2 linked regions of the Magnetospirillum sp. XM-1 genome follow. The main gene of each other region encodes a partner of the protein of the gene in region 2 in a complex. Links are inferred from orthologs where the notes say so. Each region holds a gene or a part of one and is shown on either strand. Other genes may lie near its edges.

What was found. The genes of interacting proteins can lie anywhere in the genome.
Region 1: the proteins of groL (region 2) and metK are in contact, whole or in part, in a cryo-EM structure (PDB 8P4O), measured with the Escherichia coli proteins. The link is inferred for Magnetospirillum sp. XM-1 from one-to-one orthologs.

Annotation. Positions count from the first base shown.
Region 1 is NZ_LN997848.1:710,902-715,387, forward strand. The notes cover bases 1-2,906. They hold metK (methionine adenosyltransferase), read left to right. Parts: upstream 1-800; coding sequence 801-2,012; downstream 2,013-2,906. Other genes in these bases: XM1_RS03455 (helix-turn-helix domain-containing protein), read left to right, coding at 131-625; trmB (tRNA (guanosine(46)-N7)-methyltransferase TrmB), read left to right, coding at 2,020-2,742; XM1_RS03470 (DUF47 domain-containing protein), read left to right, coding at 2,819-2,906. Outside these bases: more of XM1_RS03470, read left to right, coding at 2,907-3,460; XM1_RS03475 (inorganic phosphate transporter), read left to right, coding at 3,470-4,471. UniProt on the Escherichia coli protein: Catalyzes the formation of S-adenosylmethionine (AdoMet) from methionine and ATP.
Region 2 is NZ_LN997848.1:1,128,342-1,134,334, forward strand. Bases 2,724-5,555 are described here. They hold groL (chaperonin GroEL), read left to right. Parts: upstream 2,724-3,226; coding sequence 3,227-4,885; downstream 4,886-5,555. Other genes in these bases: XM1_RS23865 (hypothetical protein), read left to right, coding at 2,724-2,812; groES (co-chaperone GroES), read left to right, coding at 2,911-3,198; XM1_RS05405 (S9 family peptidase), read left to right, coding at 5,012-5,555. In the rest of the region: XM1_RS05370 (NADH-quinone oxidoreductase subunit B family protein), read left to right, coding at 1-196; XM1_RS05375 (carboxysome shell carbonic anhydrase domain-containg protein), read left to right, coding at 220-1,293; XM1_RS05380 (VOC family protein), read right to left, coding at 1,290-1,676; XM1_RS05385 (DUF1178 family protein), read right to left, coding at 1,676-1,918; XM1_RS05390 (DUF2076 domain-containing protein), read right to left, coding at 1,984-2,667; more of XM1_RS23865, read left to right, coding at 2,666-2,723; more of XM1_RS05405, read left to right, coding at 5,556-5,993.

The DNA.
Region 1 (4,486 bases), 420 kb from region 2 along the record:
TAGGGCATATGTCTATAGAGATGGGCGGCACGGCCTTACCGTGTTGTCTGTATACAATCATGCCCTTATGGTGCAATTACAACTGAGAGTACTGAGGGCGCGGCATCCAACGACCTATTAGGAAGCAACCATGGCCAACAGCAATCATAAATCCGCTTCTCCCCACCGTGGTTCATCCCGGGGCCGCCTTCCCTCGGGCCAGCCCAACCCGGTCGACATCCATGTGGGGGGACGGGTCCGTCTGCGCCGCACCCTGATGGGGATGAGCCAGGAGAAGTTGGGCGAATCCATCGGCCTGACCTTCCAGCAGGTGCAGAAGTACGAGCGCGGCGCCAACCGCATCGGGGCAAGCCGGCTGTTCGACCTGTCCCGCGTGCTCGACGTGCCGGTGTCGTTCTTCTTCGACGACATGGCCGAGACGGTCCAGGACCAGAGCCCGGTGGCGGTCGCCCGCGGGGTGTCCGGCCTGAGCGAGGAGCCCGCCAGCTTCGAGGCCGACCCCATGACCAAGCGCGAGACGCTGGAACTGGTCCGCGCCTATTACAGCATCACCGATCCCCAGGTTCGCCGCCGGGTCTACGACCTGGCCAAGGCCTTGGCGGCGGTCGGCGAGGTGAAGAAATAACCCTTTGAAATTCCGGATTTTGGCCCCGGGGCGATTCGTCTTGACGAGTCGCCCCTTCGCCTGTCAGAAGAACCCCCCGGAGCGGTGTGACCGCTCCCGTGGAGATTTTGACCGCTTGCCGCCACGCTGATTTCGGCTAAGTGGGTGCATCACGATGGCGTTCATCCGCGTGTTGATGCCCCAGGTCCCAATTTTTGTTGGATCTAGGAGGGTAAGCCCCGTGTCCAAGAAGAACTTCCTGTTTACCAGTGAATCCGTGTCCGAAGGCCACCCCGACAAGGTCGCCGACCGGATTTCCGACGCCGTCGTCGATGCGTTCCTGGGCGCCGACCCCTTCGCCCGCGTGGCGGTGGAGACCTTGGTGACCACCAACCTGATCGTCATGGCCGGCGAAGTGCGCGGCCCGGCTTCGGTCAACGCCGCCCTGATGGACGAGCTGGCCCGCCACGCGGTCAAGGACATCGGCTACGAGCAGGAAGGCTTCCACTGGAAGAACGCCGAGATCATCAACCGCGTCCACTCGCAGTCAGCCGACATCGCCCAGGGCGTCGACGCCGGCACCGACAAGGACGAGGGTGCGGGCGACCAGGGCATCATGTTCGGCTATGCCTGCAATGAGACCCCGGTGCTGATGCCGGCCCCCATCTACTACTCCCACGAGATCCTGAAGAGCCTGGCCGAGGCCCGCCATTCCGGCGCCGCCCCCCAGCTGCTGCCCGACTCGAAGAGCCAGGTCACCCTGGAATACCGTGACGGCAAGCCGGTCCGCGCCACCTCGGTGGTGGTCTCGCACCAGCACGTGGACGGCCTGTCCCAGGCCGACATCAAGGAAATCGTCCGTCCCCACGTCAAGAACGTGCTGCCCGAAGGCTGGATGCCCGCCGACGACCAGTTCTACGTCAACCCGACCGGCCGCTTCGTCATCGGCGGCCCGGACGGCGACACCGGCCTCACCGGCCGCAAGATCATCGTCGACACCTATGGCGGCGCGGCTCCCCATGGCGGCGGCGCCTTCTCGGGCAAGGATCCGACCAAGGTCGACCGCTCGGCCGCCTATGCCGCCCGCTATCTGGCCAAGAACGTGGTCGCCTCGGGCCTGGCCGACAAGTGCGTGATCCAGCTGTCCTATGCCATCGGCGTCTCCAAGCCGCTGTCGGTCTACGTGGACACTTCGGGCACCTGCAAGGTGGACGAGGACAAGCTGGCCATCGTGCTGCAGCAGCTGGTGGATCTGTCGCCCCGCGGCATCCGCACCCATCTGGGTCTCAACAAGCCCATCTACGCCCGCACCGCGGCCTACGGCCATTTCGGCCGCAGCCCGGACGCCGACGGCGGCTTCTCGTGGGAGAAGACCGACCTGGTGGAGCAGCTCAAGAAGGCCTTCTAAGCCTTCCATGAGCCGGGATACCGAAAAAGAGAACGCGGCCGCCGAGCGGCCGCGTTTTTTCGGTCGGCGCCAGGGCAAGGCCCTGCGCCGCAACGCCCTTGGCTTGATCGACGACCTGCTGCCGCGCCTCAGCCTGGCCACCCCTGAGCCGGGCGAGCGCGTCGAGCCCGCTCTGCTGTTTCCCGGCGCCATGCGCTCGGTGTGGCTGGAGGTGGGATTCGGCGGCGGCGAGCACGTGGCCGATCAGGCCGAAGCCAACCCAGACGTGGGACTCATCGGCTGCGAAGTCTTCAGGAACGGCATCGCCAGCCTGCTGGGCCATGTCCAGGCCCGCGGCCTGGGCAATGTCCGCATCTTCCCCGAGGACGTCCGGCTGCTGCTGCCCGCCTTGCCCGATGCCTCTCTGGGGCGCGTCTTCGTGCTGTTCCCCGATCCCTGGCCCAAGACCCGCCACGCCGACCGGCGCTTCATCGGCCCGGAGACCCTGGACGTGCTGGCCCGGATTCTGGAAGACGGCGGCGAACTGCGCGTCGCCAGCGACGATCCCGTCTACGTGGCCTGGGCCGCCCGCCACCTGGACGCCCACCCCGCCTTCGAGAAGATCCTGGCCACCGCCGACCGCGCCCTGGTGCCGGCCGACTGGCCCGCCACCCGCTACGAACAGAAATGCATCACCGGACGGGCCCCGGTATTCTTCCTCTATCGTCGGCGTGCACGACAGGCCCCTTAGGCGATTCCAACCGTGTCATCTTCCGGTCATATGTGTTATTGAGGCGCCAAAGTCGCAACTGTCCAGGGGTTCCCCCATGTTTTTCCGCATGTTCCGTGCCTTGATGCCCAAGGAAGAGGAATTCGTCGGGCTGTTCGCCCAGCATGCGGAAAAGATCCATTCGGCCGCCAAGGCCCTGGAAGCCATGATGGGGGACGGCGCCGACATCGGCCTGCATTTCAAGCAGATCTGCGCCTTCGAGGGCGAGGCCGACCTCATCACCCGCGAGACCCTGCAGGCCCTGCACCGCTCGTTCATCACCCCCTTCGACCGTGACCAGATCCACCGCCTGATCACCACCATGGACGACGCGGTCGACACCATCGAGGAAGTGGCCCAGCGCGTCGACCTCTACGGCGTCACCGAGTTCACCCCCGACATGCGGGCGCTGGCCACCGGCATCACCGAATGCGCCCATCTGCTGACCAAGGCCATTCCGCTGATGCGCGAAGTCACCCGCAACGCGGCGGCCATCAACGAGCTGTGCGACGCCATCGGCCGCCAGGAAAGCGCCGCCGACAAGCGCCAGCACGAGGGTCTGCGCGCCCTGTTCGCCACCGAGAAGGACCCGGTCAAGCTGATCACCCGCAAGGAGATCTATCAGCGGCTGGAAAAGGTCTCCGACCGCTTCGACGACGTGGCCAACGTCATCGAGACGGTGGTGATCGAACAGGTCTAGGCCCAGCCGATGGAATCCGTCGCCTTTCCCATCATCGTCGCCCTGGTCATCACGGCCCTGGTGTTCGACTTCCTGAACGGGCTGCACGACGCGGCCAATTCCATCGCCACGGTGGTCTCGACCCGCGTGCTCTCGCCCAAATACGCGGTGGCCTGGGCGGCGTTCTTCAACACCATCGCCCTGGTGTTCTTCACCACCAGCGTCGCCAAGACCATCGGCACCGGCATCGTCGAGCCCGGACTGGTGGACACCCATGTGATCTTCGGCGCCCTGATGGGGGCCATCGCCTGGAACGTCATCACCTGGGGCTTAGGCATTCCCTCGTCCAGCTCCCACGCCCTGATCGGCGGTATCGCCGGCGCCGGCATCGCCAAGGGCGGCCTGGCCGCCCTGGTCCCCGCCGGCTTCATGAAGACCGGCTCGGCCATCGTGCTGTCGCCGCTGATCGGCCTGGTGCTGGCCATGACCCTGATCCTGATCGTGTCATGGCTGTGCCGGCGCACCGCGCCCTTCGTGGTCGACCGCCGGTTCCGCATCCTGCAGTTCTTCTCGGCCGCCATGTATTCGCTGGGCCACGGCGGCAACGACGCCCAGAAGACCATGGGCATCATCACCGCCCTGCTGTTCAGCCAGGGCATGCTGGGCGGCGAGTTCCACGTCCCCATCTGGGTGGCGGTGACCTGTCAGATCGCCATGGGCCTGGGCACGCTGTTCGGCGGCTGGCGCATCGTCAAGACCATGGGCTCGCGCATCACCGACATGAAGCAGATCGACGGCTTCTGCGCCAACGCCGCCGGTGCCGCCACCCTGTTCGGCGCCACCTGGCTGGGCATCCCGGTGTCGACCACCCACACCATTACCGGAGCCATCATCGGCGTCGGCTCGGCCCGCAAGGTGTCGGGGGTGCGCTGGCACATCGCCGGCAACATCGTGGTCGCCTGGGTGATCACCATTCCCGCCGCCGGCTCGGTCGCTGCCCTGTTCTACTGGCTGTCCACCAAGTTCTGGTAGGCCGTCTTTTCCGGC
Region 2 (5,993 bases):
CACCCCCGAACCGCGCTGGGTGGTGGCCATGGGTGATTGCGGTCGTGATGGCGGCTGCTTCGCCGGGTCCTACGCCGTGGTGGGCGGAGTCTCGGAGGTGGTGCCGGTGGATTTGCACATTCCCGGCTGCCCGCCCAGCCCCCGCCAGATCCTCGCCGGGCTGCTGGCCCTGCTGGATTGCGTGGACAAGGGATAGCCGAAAACAGGCAGGAGAAGGTCATGCCCGACATTCACCGCCGTCCCATTCCTGAGCGCATCGACTGGCTGTTCGACCTGGCCCGCCGCCATGGCGAGGTGTTTCGCGGCCCCGAGGCATGGCTGGCCCGCCAGCGCTATCTCGCCGAACACCCCACCGCCATCGCCGTGCTGAAATGCATGGACGGGCGCATCAACATTCCCGTCGCCACCAACACGCCGGCCGGCATCCTGATGCCGTTCCGCAATCTGGGCGGCATGTTCGACCTGGGCTGGCCCCATCTGGGCGAGGTGCTGGCCCACCACGTCACCCGCATGGTGGAGTCGGGACGCCGGGTGCTGTTCCTGATCACCTACCACTGGTCCAAGGGCGACAGGAAGCGCGGCTGCGCCGGGTTCGGCTACGACACCGACGCCGCCATCGCTCATACCCGCCAGATTCGCGCCCAGCTGGAGCATATCTTCGGCACCGGCCACGGCACGGTCTATCCCCTGGTCTGCGGCTTCGAGACCGACGAGGACGCCCTGGTGATCCACGGCCGTGGCGGCGCGACCCTCGACCTCGCCGCCCTGTCTGCGTCCGAGGCCGCCACCCTGGAGCCGCGCCTCGCCGCCCTGCTGCCCGACATGCCGGCCCAGATGCGCGCTGATCTGTTGCCGCTGCTTCTCGGGAACCTGGAGCACGTCGCCACGGTGCGCGACCAGACCCGCCGTCACGAGCGCCTGCTGGACGTGGAGCATCGCGAATGGATGATCTGCCTGGGCCGGGGCTTCGACTTCCTGCACACCCCCAACCTGGCCCTGATCATCGGCCCCTACAGCCCCGATCTGGCCGATCCCTTGCGCAAGGCCGCCGGCATCATCGAGGACAACATGAAGGCCGGGCGCATTCCCGACGACGGCTTCCTGCTGCTGGCCTCGGTGCCCTATGACGAGATCGGCGTCGACCGGGCGCGGGCCGAGCTGAAGTCGCGCTTCCTCTCCGACTTCGCCGCAGGCGTGCTGGCCGAGGACTTCCCCCAGCTGGCGGCAAAGATGAGCAAGCGCACCGCCGTGCTGGACTGGCGGTCGCGGGATCTGGAACTGCTGGCCGATTAACCGGCGGCTTCGTTGCTGATTTCCACCAGATTGCCGTCGGGATCGCGGATATAGACCGAGACGAGGGGGCCGCGCGCCCCCGTCCTCGCCACCGGCCCATCCTCGATGGCGACGCCGTATCCGTTCAGGTGGGCGATCACCTCCGTGATGGGAATGGTGGTGGTCAGGCAGAAATCGGCCGAGCCGCCGGTGGGGTGGAGGGCCTTGGGCTCGAATTCACGGCCCTTCTGGTGCAAGTTGATCTTCTGGCCACCGAAGGCCAGAGCCTTGCGGCCCGCTCCGAACTCCACCACCTCCATGCCCAGAACCGTCTGGTAGAAGGCGCAGGTGGCGGCGATGTCGGCCACCGTCAGGACGAAATGGTCAATGCGGTCGATACTGATCAATGGCTTCCCGCCATGGGGCAGCCGCCGCAGCCCATGGGGGTGCCGCAGGACGGCGGCGGGGCGGCGGCCGCACGGCCCTTGCCCACGTTGGGGGCCATGATCGCCTTGCCCACTTCCTTGTCGCCGCATTCGGGACAGGTCAGAGCGCCGGCCTCCTTCTTGGCGTCGTAATCGCCGCTGTTGTCGAACCATTCCTCGAAGTGGTGGTCGTGGGAGCAGCGCAGCGTATAGAGGATCATGTCGGGCTCTCGAAACAAGGAAACCGCCCCTTTATAGGGGAGCGGCTTCCCAAGTTGCAATCGGTCTAGAAGCTGTCGTCGCCGCCGCCCACGTCGTAGCCGGGGTCGAAATCGCCATAGCTCTGGTCGTCGGCGATGGTGGTGTCGTAGCTGGGCTGGGCCGCCGTGTCGCCCGCCGGGGCCGACGAGCCGTAGTAATTGTTGATGGTGGTGTCGCCCGCGGTTTGCGCGCCGGTGCCGGCCGACGAGCCGCCATGGCCGCCGGCGAACATGGACGAGATGCTGTTGGCCAGCAGCATGCCGCCGGCCACGCCCACCGCGGCACCCGCCGCCGTGCGCAGGAAGCCGCCGCCGGCCGAGGGCTGGCCGCCCCAGGGCGAGGGCTGCTGGGCGTATTGCTGCTGCGGAGGCGGCGCGTATTGCTGCTGCTGGACCTGCTGCTGCGGCGCCTGAGTGGCGGGCACCGAGCCGCGTCCGCCGCCCCACGCCCCCCGGCCGAAGCCGCCGCCGGGCTGCTGCGGCTGGGACTGGCCGGCCAGCCGGGCCTCGAGGTCGCGGATGCGGGCCTCGTTCTCCTTGATGGCCATTTCCTGCACCACCACCGCCTCGACTAGGTTGTAGGCGGCATCCGGCACGGCGCGCAGGCGCTCAACGATCAGGGCCTCGGCTTCGCGGTCCTTGGGCCCGCCCGCCAGCTTCGACAGACGGTCGAACACGCTAAGAATCAGGTCACGTTCGGAGGGGGTCATGGCTCGCCTTCCCGGTGAGAAATCGCTGAGCAAGAATGTAGGTGCGAATCGCGGCATGTCCATGGCGGAAATTTATCATTACGAATCATTAAGTTGCTACAATCTGCTCCGAAAAGTGCGGGAAATTTCACCCGATCGCGCTTGACTCTCCCGCTCACCCCTCCTAGATGGTTGGCACTCGTCGCCGGAGAGTGCTAACAGCACCCCGGCAGATCGAAACGTCTTACGGAGGTAATTCCCGAAATGAAGTTCCGTCCGCTCCATGACCGCGTGCTGGTCAAGCGCCTCGACGCCGAAGAGAAGACCGCCGGCGGCATCATCATCCCCGACACCGCCAAGGAAAAGCCCATGCAGGGTGAAGTGGTGGCTGTCGGTTCCGGCACCCGTGGCGACGACGGCAAGCTGGTGGCGCTCGACGTCAAGGCCGGCGACCGCGTGCTGTTCGGCAAGTGGTCCGGCACCGAGGTCAAGATCGACGGTGTCGATCTGCTGATCATGAAGGAATCCGACATTCTCGGCATTCTCGCCTAATTCCAGAATTCCATAGAGGTTCAGACAAATGGCTGCCAAGGAAGTCAAGTTCTCCACCGACGCCCGCACCCGCATGCTGCGCGGCGTCGACATTCTCGCCGATGCGGTGAAGGTCACCCTGGGTCCCAAGGGCCGCAACGTGGTGATCGAGAAGTCGTTCGGCGCTCCGCGCATCACCAAGGACGGCGTTACCGTCGCCAAGGAGATCGAGCTGGCCGACAAGTTCGAGAACATGGGCGCCCAGATGGTGCGCGAAGTGGCCTCGAAGACCGCCGATCTGGCCGGTGACGGCACCACCACCGCCACCGTGCTGGCCCAGGCCATCGTCCGCGAGGGCGTCAAGGCCGTGGCCGCCGGCCTCAATCCGATGGATCTGAAGCGCGGCGTCGATCTGGCCGTGGCCGCCGTGGTCGAGAACGTGAAGTCGCGTTCGCGCAAGGTCGCCACCAATGCCGAGATCGCCCAGGTCGGCACCATCTCCGCCAACGGCGAGAAGGAAATCGGCGACATGATCGCCAAGGCCATGGAAAAGGTCGGCAACGAGGGTGTGATCACCGTCGAGGAGGCCAAGGGCCTGGACACCGAGCTGGACGTGGTCGAGGGCATGCAGTTCGACCGTGGCTACACCAGCCCGTACTTCGTGACCAACGCCGAGAAGATGACCTGCGAGCTGGATAACCCCTACATCCTGCTGCACGAGAAGAAGCTGTCGGGCCTGCAGCCCCTGCTGCCCGTGCTCGAGCAGGTGGTTCAGTCCGGTCGTCCGCTGGTGATCATCGCCGAGGACATCGAGGGCGAGGCCCTGGCCACCCTGGTGGTCAACAAGTTGCGCGGCGGCCTGAAGGTCGCGGCGGTGAAGGCTCCGGGCTTCGGCGACCGCCGCAAGGCCATGCTGGAAGACATCGCCATCCTGACCGGTGGTCAGGTGATCAGCGAAGACCTCGGCATCAAGCTGGAAAGCGTCAACCTGGAGATGCTGGGCACGTCCAAGCGCATCACCATCACCAAGGAAGACACCACCATCGTCGACGGCTCGGGCAAGAAGGGCGACATCGACGCCCGTTGCAAGCAGATCCGCGCGCAGATCGAGGAGACCACCTCGGACTACGACCGCGAGAAGCTGCAGGAGCGTCTGGCCAAGCTGGCTGGCGGCGTGGCCGTCATCAAGGTCGGCGGCGCGTCCGAGATCGAGGTGAAGGAGCGCAAGGATCGCGTTGACGACGCCCTGCACGCCACCCGCGCCGCGGTCGAGGAAGGCATCGTCCCGGGCGGCGGCGTCGCCCTGCTGCACGCCGTCAAGGCCCTGGAAGGCCTGAAGTCCGGCAACCCGGACCAGGAAGTGGGCATCGGCATCGTCCGTCGCGCGCTGCAGGCTCCGGTGCGTCAGATCGCCGAGAACGCCGGCCATGACGGCGCCGTTGTCGCCGGCAAGATCGGCGAGTCCAAGGACCTGGCCTTCGGCTTCGACGCCCAGACCGGCGTCTACACCGACATGATCAAGGCCGGCATCATCGATCCGACCAAGGTCGTGCGCACCGCGCTGCAGGACGCGGCTTCCGTGGCCGGCCTGCTGATCACCACCGAAGCCATGATCGCCGAGCGCCCCAAGAAGGACGTGGGCGGCATGCCCGGCGGCGACATGGGCGGCATGGGTGGCATGGGCGGCATGGGCGGCATGGACTTCTAAGTCCGGCCAACCGACGCTTACCCGCGTTGAAGGAAACCCCTCTCCCGGCAACGGGAGGGGGGTTTTTCTTTTCAATCGCTCCAAACCGTCTACTCTTTGCTCTTCGCCATGCCCTGCGGAGGCACCATGAAGACGCTGGTCATCGCCTTTCTCGCACTGTTCGTCGGCTTCGTGCCGGCCGCCCGGGCCGGGCTGGTCGAGGAAGCCGGCGGCTTGGCCGTGTCGTTCTCCGAGGGCGGGCGGGCCGTCGCCCTCGACGCGCTGATCATCCGTCCCGACGATCGCCTGCGCCATCCGCTGGCGGTGCTCAGTCATGGCGCGCCCCGCGACGCCGCCGACCGCGAGACGATGAGCCCCGGCGCCATGCGCGCCCAGGCCCGCGAATTCGCCCGAAGGGGCTGGGTGGTGGTCACCTTCATGCGGCGCGGCTATGGCCAGTCCGAAGGCGAGTACGTGGAAAGCAGCGGCAAATGCGCCTCTCCCGACTACGTCACCTCGGGCCGCCGCTCGGCCGATGACATCCGGGCGGTGATCCGCGCCATGGCGGCCAAGCCCTATGTGGATGCGTCGCGCATTCTCAGCGTCGGCCGCTCGGCGGGCGGTCTGGCCACCGTGGCGCTCGCCGCCGATCCGCCCCCCGGCCTGGTCGCCGCCATCAGCTTCGCCGGGGGCAGGGGCTCGGTCCGTCCCGACGAGGTCTGCGTTCCCGCCCGGCTGGTGGAGGCCTTCGCCACTTTCGGCAAGACCTCGCGGGTTCCCATGCTGTGGGTCTATGCCGAGAACGACCATTTTTTCGGGCCCGCTTTGGCCCGGCAGTTCCACGACGCCTTTGCCGGGGCCGGCGGCAAGGCCGAATTCATCGCCGCCGCTCCCTTCGGGAATGACGGGCACAGCCTGTTCTCGGAAAAAGGTCAGCCCATCTGGACGCGTTATGTGGACGACTTCCTGGCGCGGCAGCACCTGACCCTGGTGGACCGGCTGCTGCCCAGCCGCGACGAGGCCTCCATCACCTATCCCGGCCGCCTCAGCGCCCAGGGCAAGGAATCGTTTCGCAAGTTCCTGGACGCCTCGGACCACAAGGCCTTCGCCCTGAGCGGCGACGGAAGCT